One region of the Nonomuraea sp. NPDC050478 genome, then DNA from elsewhere that is predicted to be linked to it. Evidence: riboswitches for the same ligand, from Rfam matches in the RefSeq annotation. Region 1 holds a riboswitch; the other holds the start of a gene.
What was found. A riboswitch is a leader RNA that binds a small molecule or an ion and turns the genes downstream of it on or off. The one in region 1 is predicted to bind cyclic di-AMP.
Positions count from the first base shown of each region.

Region 2: it holds a riboswitch for cyclic di-AMP, as region 1 does, so the genes downstream of both, ACIBF7_RS02545 (NlpC/P60 family protein) here and ACIBF7_RS11420 (CHAP domain-containing protein) in region 1, are expected to answer to the same signal.

Region 1 covers NZ_JBITHT010000002.1:735,383-741,682, forward strand. The annotation lists gene ACIBF7_RS11395 (polysialyltransferase family glycosyltransferase) at 1-313, shown strand, start outside; gene ACIBF7_RS11400 (DUF6716 putative glycosyltransferase) at 351-1,511, opposite strand; gene ACIBF7_RS11405 (hypothetical protein) at 1,514-2,467, opposite strand; gene ACIBF7_RS11410 (aldo/keto reductase) at 2,565-3,380, shown strand; gene ACIBF7_RS11415 (Gfo/Idh/MocA family protein) at 3,429-4,385, shown strand; cyclic di-AMP (ydaO/yuaA leader) riboswitch at 4,500-4,637, shown strand; gene ACIBF7_RS11420 (CHAP domain-containing protein) at 4,651-5,349, shown strand; gene ACIBF7_RS11425 (YciI family protein) at 5,443-5,874, shown strand; gene ACIBF7_RS11430 (RNA polymerase sigma factor) at 6,067-6,300, shown strand, end outside.
Region 2 covers NZ_JBITHT010000001.1:532,398-538,697, reverse strand. The annotation lists gene ACIBF7_RS02550 (LuxR C-terminal-related transcriptional regulator) at 1-176, shown strand, start outside; gene ACIBF7_RS02545 (NlpC/P60 family protein) at 180-1,223, opposite strand; cyclic di-AMP (ydaO/yuaA leader) riboswitch at 1,230-1,384, opposite strand; gene ACIBF7_RS02540 (amino-acid N-acetyltransferase) at 1,671-2,228, shown strand; gene ACIBF7_RS02535 (RDD family protein) at 2,326-3,663, shown strand; gene ACIBF7_RS02530 (RDD family protein) at 3,775-4,260, shown strand; gene ACIBF7_RS02525 (Lsr2 family protein) at 4,774-5,106, shown strand; gene ACIBF7_RS02520 (ATP-dependent Clp protease ATP-binding subunit) at 5,920-6,300, shown strand, end outside.

The DNA.
Region 1 (6,300 bases):
GTACGAGAACAGCAACCGGATCCCTGCCACGATCGTGGACGCGCTGCTCCCCCGGCTGTCGGAGGACGGCTTCGTCGACGAGCCGCCCGCGGCCGACCTGCCGGAGCTGGTCCGCGCGGTGGGCTACTGCATGCAGGCCGAGGCGTACCCGGACCTGCGGCCCGACGGCTTCTCCTTCGACGCCCGCTACTTCAAGCGCAGGCGGCTGGAGGCCCTGGGCCTCCTCGACAAGCCCGAAAAGCCCGGCAAGCCCGAGCAGGCCCCGCCGGGCCCGCTGGACCGCCTGCGCAGAAAACTCCGAACCACCCGCTGACCCCGCTCCACCTGCGGCGACCTCCGCGCCGTACGCGTCAGGTCAGGACTTTGAGGTAGCGGCGGACGCGTCGCTTGGCGCGGTAGCCGGCGCGCAGCATGTTCGGCGGCACCTCGACCCGCAGCCGGGCGCGGCGGCGGGCGGCGGCGTGCTCGGGGCCGTCCAGCAGGGAGACGGCAGGCACCCGGGAGCGGGAGAGCACCAGCCCGGTCAGCAGCCCGGTCCAGTCGCCGCGCTCGTCCGGGTGGAAGTAGTTGGCCGCGCACCACCGCGGGTCCGCCTGCCGGAAGCCGCCCTCGGCCAGGTCGTCGAGCGTGCCGAGCAGGCCGCTGTCCTCGAACACCAGGTTGATCATCTCGGCGTTCACCCCGAAGTCGCTCAGCACCAGCGACGGCACGCCCATGGCGATGGCCTCCAGCGCGGCCGTGGAGCTGACGGTGACGAACCCGGCCGCCCGCGAGAGCTGGTCCTGCATCGACCCGGCGGCGAACCGCAGCCGGCCCGGCTCGCCCAGCTCCCGCCAGAGCTTCTGGTAGTGGTGGCGCTCGCGGTGGGTCTGCCGCTCGCCTTCGAGCGCGCGCAGCTTGACCACGACGTCCAGGCCGGGTTCGCGGACGGCCAGCTCGGCCAGCGCGAGCAGGATCCGCTCGCGGTCCTCGCGCGCCTTCGGCACCTTGGCCTGGGTGGCGAAGACCACCCGGTCGCCGCCGGACCGCTCCTGCCGGGGCCGCAGGAACGGCAGCCTGGCCAGGCCGACCGCCCCTCCCCCGCCGAGCCGGGCCGCGATGGCCGCGAACTCGGCCACCTCGCGCTCGCTGTGCACCACGAACAGGTCGCAGCCGCTGCGGAACAGCCACGCCTTCTCCGTCGCGGGCACCGAGATGCCAGGCAGCCCGGTGGCGAACACCGGCCGCGGGCGCAGCCCGTCCAGCACGCCGGACACCAGCACGTCCACGACCGGACCCGTGCAGGACACCAGGATCACGTCAGGCCTGGACCGTTCCGCCAGGCGGCGCAGCGCGCGGGCGCTCAGCACCGGCGGCGCGGGCCGGTCCCCCACGGCGGCGGCGATCTGCTCGGCCGACGGCGCGATCGGGGTGCGCACCACCACCAGTTCGGTGTCACAGCCGTCCGGCAGGTCCTGGAGCAGGCAGGCCGCCCACTTCAGGTACGAGTCGGAGTCGGCCACCGCCAGCATTCTCAACCGGTCACTCCTGTCACTCCTGTCAGATGCGAGCGCAGCGCGGGGGCCGCCCTGCTCGTCCACCAGTCGTCGGGCACGTCCACCGGCTCCACCGCCACTCCGCGCGGGCCGAGCAGCACCCGCAGCGAGGAGACCGCGGTCGACGGCAGGCTGACCACCCGCTGGCCCGGGTCGAGGCCGCGCAGCGTCAGCTCGGCGGGCGCGCCGCCGTCGTGCACGGTGATGCCGGGCCGCTCGCGGATGACCGCGACGTCGACCGGGTCCTCCCGCCGGTGCGGGTAGTACGCGAGCGGCTCCTCGGCCGCCAGGTCGGTCAGCCAGCGCAGGTAGCGCTCGCGGTGCACCAGCCCGTTGCGCACCAGCGAGGTGCCGAGCACGACCGTCCGCTCGGCGGGCCCCGGCTCGCTGGGCGGCTGGCCGCGCAGCCATGCGAACTCGTGCCGTACCAGGTCGACGCCCGCCCGGCGGACCGCCTCCGCCAGGTGAGGCGGGACGGGCAGCGCGGTGAAGACCGTGACCCCGCCCGCGCGCAGCCTGATCGCGGCGGCCAGCCCGAGCGCCGCGCGCAGCGCGCCCGGCTGGGCGCGGGCCCGCAGCAGCGGCCGGTACGGTTTCGCGGCGAGCAGTTCCAGCAGCCGGATCGTGGCCATGCCGTCGTCCACCACGACGACCCTGCCGGGGAAGGCGGCGAGCCAGCGCAGCTGCACCCGGCCGGAGAAGGCGTCGCCGACGACGGCCGGCCGGCGCGGCATGCGCTCGCTCGGCTCGGCCAGCTCCAGCCCGGCGGGCAGGTCGAGGCCGCGCAGCTCGCGCCCGGTCGCCTTGAGGGCGCGCAGCCGCGCCCGCGGCACCACGATGGTGGCCGGGCCGAGCAGCCCCGCGTGATGGGCCTCGACGGCGCACAGCATCTGGAGCGGGGATTCCACCCAGGCCGACGCCTGTTTGACCACGTTTGCTCTCCCAGCCAGGTGATGGCCCGTTCACGACCGCTTCAAGCTAGCCCGGGCGGCTTAAGCCGTGCGGAACGAGACGTGAACAATGGGAAGTATGAACTCGCTACGGCTTTACAGAGACGGTGTCGAGATCCCGCAACTCGGCCTCGGCGTCTGGAAGGTGACCGACGACGAGGCGGAGCGGGCCGTGCTGACCGCGCTCGAGGCCGGCTACCGCCACATCGACACGGCCACGCTCTACCGCAACGAGGAGGGCGTCGGCCGGGCCGTGCGCGCCTCCGGCATCCCGCGCGAGAAGCTCTTCGTCACCACCAAGCTGTGGAACTCCGACCACGACCGGGTGGAGCGGGCCTTCGACGAGAGCCTGGCCAGGCTCGGCCTCGACCACGTCGACCTCTACCTGATCCACTGGCCGGCGCCGAAGCAGAACAAGTACGTCCAGGCCTGGCGTGGCCTGGAGAAGATCTACCGGGACGGCCGGGCCAGGGCCATCGGCGTGTCCAACTTCACGGTCGGCACGCTCACCCGGCTCATGGACGAGACCGACATCGTCCCCTGCATCAACCAGATCGAGCTGCACCCGTACTTCCAGCAGCACGAGATGCGCGAGTTCCACGACAAGAACGGGATCCTCACCGAGGCGTGGAGCCCGCTCGGCTCCGGCCGGGGCCTGCTGGAGGACCCGGCGCTGGCGGTGCTGTCGGACAAGCACAACCGCACGCCCGCGCAGATCGTGCTGCGCTGGCACATCCAGATCGGCAACGTGGTGATCCCGAAGTCGGTCACCCCGTCGCGGATCAAGGAGAACATCGACGTGTTCGACTTCATCCTGGACCGCGAGGACATGGCCGCGATCGGGGCGATGAACGCCGGCCGCCGCCTGGGGCTCGACCCCGAGACCAGCGGGTGAATTCGCCTCACATATCGCTTTCGCGGATGAATCTGTACGATCTTCCGCGTGCGTGACTTATCGTGGGGCATCGCGGCGACCGGCGGCATCGCCAGGACAGTGGGCGCCGTCATCGCCGCCGAGCCGGGGATGAGGGTGGCCGCGGTCGGCTCCCGCGACCTGGGCCGGGCCAAGGCGCTGGCCGCGACGCTGGGCGCCGAGTCCGCCCACGGCTCCTACGCCGAGCTGTGCGCCGATCCGGCCGTGGACGCCGTCTACGTCGCCACCCCGCACGCCCAGCACCTGGAGGTGGCCGAGGCGGCCATCGCGGCGGGCAAGGCCGTGCTGTGCGAGAAGCCGCTCGCCGCCACCACGGCCGACGCCGAGCGGATGGTCCGGCTGGCCCGCGAGGCCGGGGTCTTCCTGATGGAAGCGATGTGGATGCGGTTCAACCCGCTGATCCGCATGCTCGCCGGCGACGGGCGTTTCGGCGAGATCCGCTCGGTGCGCGCCTCGTTCGGCTTCGCGCACCCGTACGATCCCGCGCACCGGCTCTGGGCGCCGGAGCTGGGCGGCGGCGCCCTGCTCGACCTGGGAATCTACCCCATGGGGCTGGCCCAGTTGTTCCTCGGGACGCCGGAGAGCACGCACCTCACCGGCTCGCTGTCCCCGGGCGGCGTGGACGCCGAGGCGGGCGGGCTGATGAGCTATCCGGGCGGCAGGCGGGCGCTGGTGGAGTGCTCGCTGCTCGGCGCCTACTCCAACGACGCCACCGTCGTCGGCACCGGGATGCGGGCCGACATCGACGCCCCGTTCTGGGCTCCGCGGCGGGTCGTGCTCAGCGGGCCGGGGATGGAGCCGGAGGAGCACGTGCTCGACGATCCGGCGGACAACGGGTACGCGGGCGAGCTGCGCGAGGTCCGCGACTGCCTGGCGCGAGGTCGTACCGAGAGCGCGATCATGCCGCTTGACGAGAGCCTTGCCATCATGCGGGTTCTGGCGGAGGCGCGGGCGCAGATCCGCTAGCCGCGGCTTTGAAGACTTGCCAGTTTCTTGCCAGATGCGTTACTTTACTCCGCATTCACGGCATACGTCCGGTTTGTCCGGTCGTGTCCGAGAACACCGTCGTATCGCAGGATCGTCCTGCGACCGCTGAATCCGCCTTGCGCGGAACCGGGGACCCACTTCTTCCGGGGTGAATCGGCGCCTCGCGCGCCGTAGGGCAGCTTCCACGCCCGAACCCGTCAGCTAACCCGGTAAGCGGCATGGAAGCAAGGAGTACATCCCCTCGATGGTCATGCATCGCCTCCCCCGTGCCACCAAACCGCATTACGTCCGCGCCGCCCTCGGCGCCACCTTCGTCGCCTGCTTCATGGGCTCCGCCCTCCCCGCCCACGCCGACCCGGTCAACGGAGACGATCTCTCGTTGACGGCCCAGGCGGAGACCGGCCAGACCGCCTCCCAGGAGGCGAAGCCCGCCGAGAAGGACAAGATCGACGTCACCGCGGCCCAGGTGCTCGCCCTGGCCAGGGAGCAGATCGGCATCAGGGAGAACGCGCGGGGCGGCGGCACGAAGTTCCAGGAGTGGTACGCGAACTCGCAGCGCGCCCAGGAGACCATCGCCCGTGACGGCGGCCACCCCGCCGCCTACCTGAACGCCCCCTGGTGCGCGATGTTCGTCTCCTGGGTCGGCGAGCAGACCGGCGCCCGCGCGCAGGTGGGCTGGGACGCCTACACGGTGACGCACGCGCGGTGGTTCCAGAACAACGGCCGCTGGGGCACCCTGGCCAAGCCGGGCGCCGTGGTCTTCTTCGCCTGGAACGGCAGCAAGAGCCTCGGCTCCATCCAGCACGTCGGCTTCGTGGTCAAGGACAACCGCGACGGGACGATCTCCACGATCGAGGGCAACACCGGCAACGGGCTCGTCGAGGAGCGCATCCGTCCCAAGTCTCAGGTCGTCGGCTACGGCTACCCCGAGTACGCCGCCTGATTGTCCGGAAGAATCCCTGAGGTGTCGATGCGGGCGCCGCTCGTTCGACGCGTCGGCGAGACCGGGATTCGAAGGAGAAGCACCGTGAAGTTCATGATCATCGGAAAGGGCAGCGCCGAGACCGAGGCGGGCGTCATGCCGAGCCGGCAGCTCGTCGACGACATGATGGCCTACAACGAGTCGCTGGCCAAGGCCGGTGTCCTGCTGGCGGCGGAAGGGCTCGCCCCCAGCTCCCGCGCCGCCCGCATCGCCTACGGCCCCGGCAAGCCCAAGGTCATCGACGGGCCCTTCGCGGAGACCAAGGAGATCATCGCCGGCTTCTGGCTGATCCAGGTCAAGTCCCGCGAAGAGGCCGTCGAATGGGCCCTGCGCGTCCCCGTCCCCGAGGGCGGCGAAGGGGTCGGCCTGGAGCTCTGGGAGGTCTTCGACGCGGCCGACATGCCGGAGACCTCCCTCACCCCGGAGACCGCCGAGCGCGACAAAGCCCTCCGCGAGTCCCTGGAGACCAACCCCCCGAACGCCTGACAGCCCAGGGCGACCCCCCGCACGCCTGCCGGAAACGCGTCACCCACGCCCGCCGTGGACGACCATCACCGCTTCAACCAGGAGCCCGGCACACATGCCCGGGACGCCGCTCCTTCTTGAAAGCGTTTCTCGCTTCCCGCGCTGAGGTGAGTGCCGGGCATGTCCCGGACGGGGTGACCATACGATGGGCCCGTGACAGCTTCGGAGACGCATGGGGCCATCGAGGCCGTGTGGCGGATCGAGGCGGCGCGGCTGATCGCCGGGCTGGCCCGGCTGGTGCGCGACGTCGGCCTGGCCGAGGAGCTGGCACAGGACGCGCTGGTCGCGGCGCTGGAGCAGTGGCCCCGCGAGGGCGTGCCACGCAATCCGGGCGCCTGGCTGATGACCGTGGCCAAGCGCCGGGGCGTCGACCTGATCCGCCGCAGG
Region 2 (6,300 bases), on a different contig from region 1:
CAGATCTGGCGTTGCTGGCGGAGCTGGCCAAGGGCGTCACAGTAGACCGAGTGGGGAGGCGCCTTGATTGCAGCGGCCGCACGGTGCGCCGAAGACTGAGGGGCATCTGCGACCGGATCGGGGTGGCCACGGCCATCGAAGCCGTGGCCTGGGCCGCGCGCCGCCAGCTGATCTAGCCGTCAGTCGGCGATGCGCACCGCTCCGGCGTAGGGGCGCCGGTCGAGTGAGGCGATGCGCACGACGTCGCCCGTGCGCGGCGCGTGCACCATCATGCCGCCGCCGAGGTAGATGCCCACGTGGTGCAGGTCGCTGTAGAAGAAGACCAGGTCGCCGGGGCGCAGCTCCTCGCGCGCGATGTGCCTGCCCGCGGTCCACTGGTCGCCGGTGTAGTGCGGCAGCGAGATGCCGACGCGCTGGTAGGCGGCCATGACCAGCCCCGAGCAGTCGTAGCCGTTGGGGCCTTCCGCGCCCCAGACGTACGGCTTGAGCTGCTGGGTGAGGGCCCAGCGGGCGGCCTGGGCCGCCTTGCCGTCGCCGGGGATGGGCAGGGTCACCTTGACGGCCCTGGTGCCGGGGCGGCCGGCCTCGCCGAGCGCGCGCTGGAACAGCCGGCTCTCGACCTTGGTGACGAGCGTGGAGATCCGGTCGCGCTTGGCGCCGAGGTCCTTGACGATCTTGTTGACCTCGTCGATGCGGGTCTGGGCGCCGGTCCTGGCCCGCTCGGCCGCGTCCATCGCCTTGGTCAGCTTGAGGACCTCCTCGCTCTGCTGCTGTCGCAGGGCGTAGGTGGTGGCCGCGCGGTCGAGGTAGCTCTCGGGGTCGCCGCCGGTGGTGAAGGCGAGCACCCGGCTGAGGCCGCCCGACATGTATTCGGCCTCGACCAGCTGCGACGCCCTGGTCTTCTTCGTGGCCAGGTCGGCCTCGCTGGCGGCGAGCCTCTTCTTGGCGTTCTCCACGGCCTTCTTGGCCGTCTTGAGCTTCTCGCGCTGCCCGTTGTACTGCTCGGTGAGGGTCTCGATCTCCAGGTGCATCTCCTCGACCTGCTCGGAGAGCTCCTTGAGCGAGGGCTTGGGGTCGGCGGCGACGGTGCCCGCGGGAGCGGCGACGAGCAGCGCGGCGAGGGTGGCGCCCACGATGCCCAGCCTGCGGCCGTAGCCGGCCCGTTCCGGAGGGCGGGCGCGCTCGCCCGCGGAACTCCCCCTGCGGTCGCGCGTGCGCTTCACCAATCGAGCTCCTTCCGTAGCGCGCCGACCGGGTTAGCTGACGGGTTCGGGCTCGGACCGGCCCTACCGAGCGAGGTGCTCGGACTCACCCCTGGCGGCGCCGCTCGAACGCCGCCGGCGGGTCCCCGGCTCCCCTTGCGGGGATTGGGCGCGTCTCCGCGCCACATGCACGGGGACATCGACGCTGGACACTAATGCACCGAGGGTTCCTGCTCAACCGGAACTACAGACTCTGTAGAGATTTCACAACCGGGGGGTCACAAGGTGGTCTCGTAAAGCACGGTACGGCAAAGACTTCATGTCCTCTTTGTGCCTGCTTGGACCAGGCATGGAACGGTAGGAAACCTCCAACGCCACAGGTGCTCGTACAGCCACGAGACGTTACAAGATGGGCGCAAGTCCGGGGTTAGGGGTGAGCCGTAATCACAAACTGTAGGCTGGAGGGTCATGGAGCAGGTCGCCGAACGTCCCCTTCCCGACACGCAGGTCCTGGTCCGGCGTGCCCGGACGCCGGACGTCAAGGCCATCAAATTCCTGGTCGACACCTATGGAGGCCCCGGCCCCCGGCTGCTGGAGAAGGCCACGGTCACCCTGTACGAGGACGTGCAGGAGTTCTGGGTCGCCGAGCGCGACGGCAAGGTCGTCGGCTGCGGGGCGCTGCACGTCCTCTGGGAGGACCTGGCGGAGATCCGCACCGTGGCGGTCCACCCGGAGGCGCGCGGGCTGGCCATCGGCCACCGCATCGTCACGGCCCTCATCGACACGGCCAAAGAACTCGGCCTGCAGCGTGTTTTCTGCCTCACATTCGAGGTCGACTTCTTCGCGAGACACGGATTCCGGGTGATCAAAGGCACCCCGGTCTCGCCCGAGGTCTACGCCGAACTCCTGGCCTCGTACGACGAGGGCGTGGCCGAGTTCCTGGACCTGGAACACGTCAAGCCCAACACCCTGGGGAACACACGGATGTTGCTCCACCTGACCTCGGGTGATGCGGATCTTGACTGACAGAAAAGGTGATTGTTGATACCCATGTCGATACGTTGTCCAGGACAGGCATGTGCCCTGACACGTGCCACATGCGCACGCGAAGCGAGGTGACACGGTGAGCACCGGACAGCCGCCGTATCCGCAGGATGAATCCAGCGAGAATCATCCGGGATACGGGCACAACCCGGGACACCCCCATGGGGAGGATCCCGACGCGACGGTCGTGGGCTACAGGGCCGACGACCCCTACGGCCAGGGCCAGTACGGCCAGCAGCCCCCGTACGGGCAGCAGCAGCAGTACGGTCAGCCGGGTCAGCAGGGCTACGGCCAGCAGGGCGCGTCCCAGCCGGGCTACGGCCAGCCCCAGTACGGCCAGCAGCCCGACTACGGCCAGCAGGGTTACGGTCAGCAGCCTCAGTACGGTCAGCAGGCTCCCTCGCAACCCGACTACGGCCAGCCCCAGTACGGCCAGCAGGCCCCTTCCCAGCCTGACTACGGCCAGCAGCCCCAGTACGGCCAGCAGGCTCCCTCGCAACCCGACTACGGTCAGCAGCCCCAGTACGGTCAGCAGCAGTACGGCCAGCCCGGCTACGGCCAGCAGCCCTCCTCGGGTCAGCAGGGCTACGGCCAGCAGCCCTCCTCGGGTCAGCAGGCTTACGGTCAGCAGGGCTACGGTCAGCAGGCCCCCTCCCAGCCCGGTTACGGCCAGCAGCCCGATTCCCAGTCCGGCTACGGTCAGCAGGCCTACGGCCAGCAGGGTTACGGTCAGCAGCCGCAGTCAGGGCAGCAGTACGGCCAGCCCGGCTACGGTCAGCAGGCGCAGTATGGCCAGCAGCAGTACGGCCAGCCCGGCTACGGTCAGCAGCCCCAGTACGGCCAGCAGTACGGTCAGCCCGCCTACGGGCAGCCGGGCTACGGCCAGCCGGTCGGCGTGCAGCCTCCGGGTGCCCCCGCGCCGCTGGCGGAGTGGTGGCAGCGGCTGGTGGCCCGTCTCATCGACGGCTGCATCTTCGGCGTCGTCTATTTCCTCATCTCCCTGGTGCTGGGCATCTTCTTCGTGGCCAGCTACAACTCGGTGACGGGTGTCACGACGGGCTTCTTCAGCTCGTTCCTGATCGGTCTCATCCAGTGGATCCTGCTGGTCGGCCTCTACGTCGCCTACGACTACTTCATGACCAAGATGAACGGTCAGACGGTCGGCAAGATGGTGATGGGGATCAAGGTCGTCCCCGTGGGCGGCGCCATGCCGCCCGGCGGCCTGCCGGGCAACATGGCCCTGAAGCGGGCCGGCGGCACGTGGGGCGGCTATGCGCTCGGGATCCTCCCGCTCGTCGGTGCCTTCCTCGGCGCGATCGCGGTCATGCTCAACGCCGCCTCGCAGCTGTGGGACAAGCCTCTGCAGCAGACGTTCGCCGACAAGTTCGCCGGCACCGTCGTGGTGAAGATCAAGTAGCCTGTACGGCTCGGAAAACAGGGATCGGTGATCCACCGGTCCCTGTTTTCGCGTGTGTGCTCCGTACCAGAATGGGAACGGTCGGGACACCGATGGGGCGAGGTGAGGGTTATGGCCACGACGCCGCGGGCCGATCCGGTGCCCGCGGAATGGTGGGAACGGCTGGCCGCCCGGCTCATTGAAGCGCTCGTCTTCGGGGTGTTCTATTACATTCTGTTCATCGCGCTGTGGGGCATCTTCCGGACTGTCGGGGTGCTGGAGCTCTTCGGGGGCCGTTTGCCGGGCGTGTTCGCATGGGTGTTGGCCGGGCTGGGTTATACGGTCTACGACTGGGTCACGCTTTCACGAGGCGGGCGCACGTTCGGCAAGGCGATCATGCGCATTCGGGTGGAACCGGCCCGGCTGGGGGCGCGTGACCGGTTGAAACGGGTCCTCGGCTATCCGGCCCCGGCCATCGTGATGGGCATTCCGGTGCTCAATCTGCTGGCCGGAATGTACGTGTTCGCGGTGGGCCTGCTCATCCTGATCGACAAGCCGCTGCAGCGTGGGCCCCATGACAAGCTGGCCGGAACCCTCGTCGTTAAAGATCATTCCTGAGCTGGGAAGCCTGGGCGCCGCTTTTCAGGAAACTTGGGGTAGATCCGGTAAGGCACCTGGAGAGACTGGCATTAGGCTATGAGGCGTCCGGGTTGCCGGATGTTGATGCCCCTGCCAGGCTATGGGCATCTGTGTGCCGCTATGGTCTGCGGTGCGAAGGTCGTCGACAGGGCGACACCCGGGGCGGTCAAGCCCGCGCCCGCCGCACCGCCCGTGCATAAAAGGCCAGGAAACCCCCCGTCCGCTGTGGAGGCGAGGACGAATGGAAGTTGTGACAGAGGTTTTGTCGGCGCTCATCCCGCCGCTCGTCGTGGGGGGCGCCTTCATCTTTGGGGTGGTGAAGTTGGTGCGCGCCGAGGGCCCTGGGAGGCGGCCAAACCGGCAGGATCAGGCCGAGAAGAGCAACTGATCAGCGACTCAGCGGAATCGTCGCTGAGCTGAATTGTCTTAACGTCTTTCCGGGTATATGTTTGGTCGAGCGAATGAAACAATGCTCCGGAAAGGATTGCGTAGATGGCCAAGCAGATCCAGGAGATTCTCATCGATGACCTCGATGGGGGCGAGGCCAATGAGACGGTCAGCTTCGCTATTGACGGCGCTTCCTATGAGATTGACCTCAGCGACGTTAACGCCAAGAAGCTGAGGGACGCTCTCACGCCTTTCGTGCAGCACGCTCGCAGGGCAGGGGCGGTCACCACGCGCCGTCGAGGCCGCGGCGGTCAGCGGGCGATGAGCCGCGAGAAGAGCGCCGAGATCAGGCAGTGGGCCAAGGCCCACGGTCTGCCCGTCAGTGAGCGAGGCCGGATCGCCTCCACCGTCGTCGAGAAGTACGAGGCGGCCCACTAAGGGAGCCGTCGGCTGACCATGCGCTTATGCCGCTCGCCTAAGGACCCCGGCGGTCGCCATAAGCGCATGATCGTTCAGGGCGAATCTCAGATCGTGGACACTTTCCGTTCTGTCGATCTTCGATTCGCCCGAAACATGGGCATTTGGGTCTTCGCATCGAACCGCCGGGCGCGTGTTTTGGCGGTTTTGTCGGGGATGACGGGGCTCCAGCGCTTTCGGGCGATCTGGGGCCCCATCTCTGTTGTACGGCTTCTCTGAAGGGGCCGCTGCCGCGCATTGCGCGCACTTCCCGCGTCGGGTAGGCCACCTACCGTTCCGTCCCTCCGGGCCTTGGCGATCACGCCGGACTGGTAACGTCGCTGACCAGACTGATCAGGCGGCGGATTTCGCTCTGGGTGATGCGATGCACATCCGCTTGGCCCGCGTTTGCATCGCCACATACGATGGCAGGGTGTAAGAGATACGGACCCGGCGTCTCAGGATGCATGGGCATGATGACGGGCGACGACCCGACCCAAGGGCCGGCCCGTCAGGCGTCCCCATCGCCGATCCGTGTGATCTGCCACCGCCGCCGGCGGCGAATAAGAGCCGCAGTACCCATGCGTCCCAAACATCGTTCGCTTGCGGCGTATCGGGAACACGTCACCCCCGAACCATAGTTGGATGGAGGGTGAACGCCCTGCTCTCGGGGAACGCTCTCTGCTATAGAGCGCGTCAGCGGCAGAGGGCACGGTTCGCCGAGCCAGGGCTAGCATGCGGGATGACGGGACCGGATTTACCGGCCTGACTGACCGCTCTGTGAGGAGCGACGAGATGTTCGAGAGGTTCACCGACCGAGCAAGGCGTGTTGTCGTCCTGGCCCAAGAAGAGGCCAGGATGCTCAACCACAACTACATCGGCACTGAGCACATTCTTCTTGGTTTGATCCACGAAGGTGAGGGCGTGGCCGCCAAGGCTCTGGAGAGCCTCGGCATCAGCCTTGAGGGCGTGCGTCAGCAGGTCGAGGAGATCATCGGCCAGGGCCAGTCGGCTCCGTCGGGGCACATTCCCTTCACCCCGCGGGCCAAGAAGGTCCTCGAGCTGTCGCTCCGTGAGGCTTTGCAGCTGGGTCACAACTACATCGGCACCGAGCACATCCTGCTCGGTCTCATCCGCGAGGGTGAGGGTGTGGCCGCCCAGGTGCTGGTCAAGCTT